2 regions of the Azotosporobacter soli genome follow, and region 1 is predicted to be linked to the other one. Evidence: riboswitches for the same ligand, from Rfam matches in the RefSeq annotation. Region 1 holds a riboswitch; the other holds the start of a gene.

The links. Region 1 has a riboswitch for cyclic di-GMP ahead of QTL79_RS10895 (GGDEF domain-containing response regulator). Riboswitches for the same ligand answer to the same signal wherever they lie in the genome.
Region 2: another riboswitch for cyclic di-GMP. It lies ahead of QTL79_RS00500 (methyl-accepting chemotaxis protein); the one in region 1 lies ahead of QTL79_RS10895 (GGDEF domain-containing response regulator).

What each region holds. Positions count from the first base shown of each region.
Region 1 is NZ_JAUAOA010000011.1:13,856-17,065, reverse strand. It holds gene QTL79_RS10895 (GGDEF domain-containing response regulator) at 75-1,337, opposite strand; cyclic di-GMP riboswitch class II at 1,434-1,517, opposite strand; gene QTL79_RS10890 (hypothetical protein) at 1,848-2,018, opposite strand; gene QTL79_RS10885 (abortive infection system antitoxin AbiGi family protein) at 2,227-3,042, opposite strand.
Region 2 is NZ_JAUAOA010000001.1:108,209-111,418, reverse strand. It holds gene QTL79_RS00510 (PTS sugar transporter subunit IIA) at 1-413, shown strand, start outside; gene QTL79_RS00505 (bacteriohemerythrin) at 882-1,304, shown strand; cyclic di-GMP riboswitch class I at 1,458-1,544, shown strand; gene QTL79_RS00500 (methyl-accepting chemotaxis protein) at 1,605-3,210, shown strand, end outside.

The sequences.
Region 1 (3,210 bases):
ACGGATTTTTCTCCGTTTGCCTCCTTTTATTAATCGACATTATTTTTCATACGAGCAACGAAAAAAGAATCGCTTTAGTATTCCATTCGATTGCGCCCGTTCTTTTTGGCCTTATATAAAAGCTCATCCACCCGTTTTAAAAATTCATCTGCGTTTTCATCCGAATATGCCGCAACCCCGCCGCTGACAGTAATGGAAAGAGCGTCTTCACTAAAACGCATTTCGCCACATTCGCGTCGAAGACGTTCCGCGTAAACGACCGCGCCAGAAAGCGCAAGCCCTGGAAAAACGCAAATGAATTCTTCTCCGCCATACCGTCCCGTAATGACATTTTTCTGAAACGCGTTCTTCAAATACTGCCCCAACTGTCTGAGCACCTCGTCGCCCAAATGATGCCCATAGGTATCATTAATCATTTTAAAGCGATCAATATCAAACATCAGCACCGTAAGCGGTTCTTTACTGCGTGTCGCAAAATCGATTTCCCTGTTTAACCTTTCCATTATTGCACGACGATTATAAAGACCGGTAAGACCATCTTCTTGCGCCACTTGAGCCAAAAGCCTGTTTTTTTCTTTTAACTGCTGCATTAACGAATAGGTTCGAACATTTGCTTTAAGACGCGCCATAAAAAGATTTTCCGAAAATGGTTTTACAATATAATCGTCCGCACCATTACTTAAAATGTTGGAAATAACCGCATGACTATTAACCGATGAAACCGCTATGATTACCGCATACTCATCCCGTTTCCGAATTTCGCGAATCACTTCTTCACCTGAAATATCCGGCAAAACGTTATCAATTAAATAAATATTGTATGTCTTGGCTGTCGTCAAAAGTGCAGCCGGATTTATAAAATAATCGACCTGCGGCATCGCATTATGTTCAAAAAACGCGCGCATCCCATTCAGATGCATCACACTGTCATCTAAAACGGCAATCCAAAGGTTTCGCAGTTCTGCGGCAATCGCATCCCCCCCTTTATTTTTTTTGATCAGCGTCATTAAATACTCCATGAAGTGATCTTTTGTTAGATAATCGGAAATACCCTTTTGGAAAAGCTCTGCTTTAAGCTTCATATCATTGATTGCCGAAAGAACAATTACCGGTGTCGTCTCCCTTTTTTTGCGCATCAGCGTGGAAATGAAGCGTTCTTTATTTTCTCCTTTAAATTCCAGTCCGGTCACAATAAGATCAATATCATGGGCAACTAAAATCTCATATGCTTTTTGCGGTGTTTTGGCTGAGAAATATCGAAAATCATTCTGTTCAGATAAATCACGCAGAATTTCCTTGTAAAAAAAATTATTATCGATATGCAGCAACGAAAACATGTTACCTTCCCCCTTCATTAATCCTTTGAAAATAAAATTCTGTTATCCCGTGAAACACTTCATCAAATATAAAAAAACCGGTCACTCCATGACTAGTCATGGTATGGCCGGTTACACTATTTACTCCTAACGATCCAAGTGTCCAAATATAGATCGTTATTCATCGCGTCCGCATCAAAATTTTCACAGAAAAAACTTGGCGATTTCAAAGCACACTGCCGCAATCGTTAATTACCCTTTTAGGCAAAACATACAGCTGCTTTAAGAAAAGTGTATTGCGTACTTGTATTATATTCGGTTTGCTTTTTTCGTCAATATTATTTAATTTTTAAAATCTAAAAAGTCTAAATTCTTCCTCACGTTCATCTTTACGCACACAACGCAAAAAGCAGCAAGAGTGCCATACTTGGAAATCTTGCTGCCCGTTTTCGTAAACGATGCTGCTTAAACCAAAACCGATTTTGCTTGCTTCGGCAAATCCAACTTGATTTTGCCTCCCTCTATCGACAGCTATGCCCCTTTCGTCGTCGCGATTTTTTCAGAAGCGACCACGTCCGTCGGATCGGCCAAGGCTTGGCGGTCGGCGATCGCGGACATTCCCGGTGAAAGCAACCTCCCTGTTGCTCCACCGGCGTACGACCTCCCTGTCGTACGTCTCCACGCTCTTGCCCGCCAAACCATGTCCGCCTTTCCTCGGACTCCATGTTCTGAAAAAACCGCAACGACGGGGAATTAGGGACGCCGCTGATTTCGAAGACGCAAAAAAATGAGGCAGACGATTTTTCTCCGTTTGCCGCATTTTTATTGGTCGAGATTATTTTTCATAAGACGGAAGAGAAAAGAACGTTTGAAACAGCGGAACCGTCTCCTTGTTTGTCCTCAGCATAGTTTACGGCACATGGCTGAAAACCAGTTCCCCGCAGTACTCGGGAAGATCATCTCTAAACCGGGTTGCATATTCCTCTGGCAATATAATCCGCCTAATATCCGCAAAGGCAAAATCCACATCATACAGCGAACGCCACTCACGTTCAAAGTAGTAATTACCCTCGTCATCATCTGGCAGTAATTCGTCGAAAAACTTGATAAAAGAAAACCATTCCCATAGCAGCAGTTGCCGTCCTTTCTCAATGTTTTCTTTTATTTGATCTAGACTTATTTCTGTTCCTTGGACCGGAAAATCACTTTCAGCTCTACTTAGATAAGAAGATTGATCCGCTGTACTTTCCACCAATCGCGCCATTTCATTTAAATAACCCCCTAGGGGTTCTCTTGTTCCTACATTTCTAGCCCCTATTGGAATGTAATTCACAGGTCTTACACCTTTCTTCGCAAGCAGTTCTTTATTGAAAGCAAGACCAAATCCACTATATTTTTTCATGTGTATCGCTAGGTCGCCAACCGGAATATCACAAAAACAAACCATATTCGCGTTATACAAGTTATTGTCTTCAAAGCTCGTGGCTTTTATATTTCGCCTTAATCTTAATTCTTTCTCAAACGATTTTCCCTCTCCAGATGCCTTCTCATTAATAGGAACGGCGTTTTTAAAAGTGAGTTTCGGTGGCTTCCCCTGCTTATCATGGGGAGGATATGTTAGCCAGCCACCGCGAATTATCTTCACCAGTAAATTGTATTTATCCTCTTCTGTCGGCAATCCACGCCCTACAAAATGAGTCAGTTCCTTCGATATATACCGTTGCAAATATCTCTTCCCCCTATCGCCGTTTACATTCCCACTGTTTAAAAGTTCCCGCTCTGTGCCGATATTCCTCTCTCGCACATGCAAAATAAAGCGCCTAACTTTTACGCTCGGCGCTCTTTGCTACCCAAAACTCATTTGCTCCAGAAACAATGGGACGGCTCCGTTGTT
Region 2 (3,210 bases), on a different contig from region 1:
TTGTGAAACTCGGCGTTGCAGCAGCGAACCGAAGTCAGGCGGTAAAGGAAGCGGGGCGACTGTTGGTCGATTCTGGCTGCGTCACGCCGCGCTATGTCGATGCGGTAAGTCAAAATTATGGTGAAGAAGTTTGCATGGTCATTGCACCATGGCTGGCGGTAGTGCATCTTCGCGACCCGGAACTGGTTAAAAAAAACGGCGTAGGGGTGCTTACGCTAAAAAAGCCGGTGCGATTCGGTTTTGAAGCAAGCGAATCGGTACGATTAGTCGTAGCGCTGGCGGCGCAGGATACAGCAGAACATTTGAGCCAGATTGACGAGATCGGTACGCTTCTTTCCTGTCCCGGACAAATGGAACGTTTATGCCGCGCCGAGAACGAAGAACAGGTGAGAAAAATTTTAGACTGGCGCTAGCGGATTGCAGAGCAAACGGCATTGCCGGAAACTTGAAGCGAAAATCAATTTCTTTCATTAAAAAACGAGCCTCTCTCGACCCAAGTGATCGAAAGGGGCTCGTTTTTCTTCACTTATTTCATGAAAAAAATAAGGGTGATTTGGATTACTCGCGGTTAATTCCCGCTGTACTGCCGTCTTTGCCGCCGTCGACGAAAGTAGAGCGTTTATCCTCAGCGTTGTTGCGGATTTTGCAACTTGTGCTACATTGCGGAGAGAAAGTCTCACCAACCATTGTAAATAGATTCCGGCAGCAGTCTGAATGTTGCTGTCCTGTTCAAGCCTATCGACTTTGTCAAACTGCAAAAAAAATAACGCATGCAGTGCAGTGGTTTTGAAAAATGTTGGCAGGTTTTGCTTTCGCATATGCGGAATAGATAAAAGATGAGGAAAACGGTTTCTGCGAGGAAAAATGGGGAGGCGTTTTTGATGTTGAAGTGGGATGTGGTTTATCATATCGGGGTGCCGGTGCTGGATAAGCAGCATAACAGGATCATCGAACTGGCCAATGACTTGGTAGTTAACATTTTGCGCTGCGAAGATATTGAAAAGGAGCGGCAGATAACCGAAGCCGCTTTGGCGGAGCTGGTCGCCTATACGGCAAACCACCTTCAGGAAGAGGAAGGTTATATGCAGCAATATAATTATCCGGAGATTGCTGAACATAAACGGGAGCATGAAATATTAATGACCGAGGCGCAGCGGATTTTAGCGGAATCGCAGCAAGGTAAAGGCGGCTTTTCCTTTGATGCGCTGATGGTAATGAAAAAGTGGCTGGAAGAGCATATTTTAGTCTGCGATAAAAAGCTGGGTGCGTTTTTGCAGCTTGCAGAGCAGAAGCACGAAAAATAACAATGCATAAGAATTGTGAAAAAAGGGATCGAGTTAACTTTTTGTAAGAAGTGTTAACTTACTCTCTTTTTTTGTTTTTATGCGCGAAATAAGTCGATTGGTGGTATAATAAGGAGGTGTGAAGGCGGGGGAGAGCCGCTTTTGGCACAACGGAAATTGAAGAGGCAAACTTATCGAAAGATAAGGACGCAAAGCCGTGGGTCTAACGATAGCAATATCCATGACTGCCAGGTTGCATCGCTCAATTGGTGATGTCCCTGGCAGTCTTTTTATATACAAAAAAGTAAGGAGTCAATGCAAATGAAATTTTTTAATGACATGAAAGTGATGTACAAATTAGGCGTTTTACTTTTGCTGGCTTTTATCGCATTAGGGGTTATCGGTTATTCCGGTTATTATTACCTGCAGGAGTCGAATACGACGATCAACACTCTCTATAAAGAGCGTTTGCTGCCGATAAAGGATTTGAACGAAAACCGGATGCACATTGCGCGCGCGAATGGCGCGACGATGGAATTAATGCTGACGACGGATGAAAATAAGAACAAAGAGCTCAAGGGGATCATTGACGACACCGCAAAACGGGCGGCGGCCAATCTCGATGAAATCGAAAAAATGCCACTCGATGCCAAGGCGCGTGCTATGCTGGGTAAGGTGGTCGATGTCAGAGGAAAGTACCGTGATGCCAGGGCCAAGGTGATTGATTTGGCCCTGCAGAATAAGAATGCGGAAGCGTATGCAGCCTATGTCGCCAATGTTGATAAACCGGCGGCCGAGTACATCGAGGCAATGCGTGAGTTTAGCGATTATTACACGGAACTGTCCAAGAAGATGGACGAAGAAAATCAAAGAGCGTTTGCAAGGGCCAATCAAATTAGCGTCGCAACGCTGCTCATTGCGTTTATCGTCCTGGGCGTCAGCGGTTGGTACATAACAAAAATCATCACGCAGCCGCTCGCCGCGTTGGTCGCGGTCTGTGATGAACTGGCGGGCGGTGATTTTCGCAATAAGCCACGCCCGTTCATGCGGGCCGATGAGATTGGCAAAGTGGCCGATTCGCTGATTGAGATGCGCAATAAGGTGCAGGCTCTGATGAAGAAAATTGACGGTTCGGTCGAACAGGTGGCGGCTTCTTCGGAAGAGTTGACGGCAAGCGCCGATCAATCGGCGCAAGCCGCTACGCACGTAGCCGGATCGATTGCCGAAGTGGCGCAGGGAATGGCCGAACAGTTGCGCGTGACCGGCGATGCGTCCGTCGTGATTCGGCAAATGTCTGCCGGGATTGAGGAACTTGCCGCCAATGCGCATGAGGTAACGACGCAATCTTCGCTGGCTGCGACGAAGGCGACAGACGGCAATGCATCGGCTGATAAAGCGGTGCGACAAATGAATTCGATCGAACAAACCGTGGCCGCATCGGCTGAAATCGTTGCCAAGCTGGGGGAACGGTCAAAAGAGATCGGCCAAATTGTCGATACGATAGCCGGCATTGCCGGACAAACCAATTTGCTCGCGCTCAATGCCGCGATTGAAGCGGCGCGCGCGGGGGAACAGGGGCGCGGCTTTGCGGTCGTAGCGGAAGAAGTGCGTAAGCTGGCCGAACAGTCGGAAGGTGCAGCCAAGCAAATCGCGACGTTAATTGGCGAAACGCAAATCGATACCGAAAAAGCCGTCGTTGCAATGCAGAGCGGATCGCAGGAAGTCAAACTGGGCACGCAAACTGTTAATGCATCCGGCGTCGCGTTTGCTGAAATTGCCAAACTGGTAACGCAGGTATCGGGACAAATTCAGGATATGTCGAGTGCGATTGAGCAAATGGCGAGCGGCAGCCAGCAAATTGTCGGCTCCGTCAACCAAATTGACGAATTGAGCAAGCACGGCGCGCAAGGTGCGCAAACCGTATCGG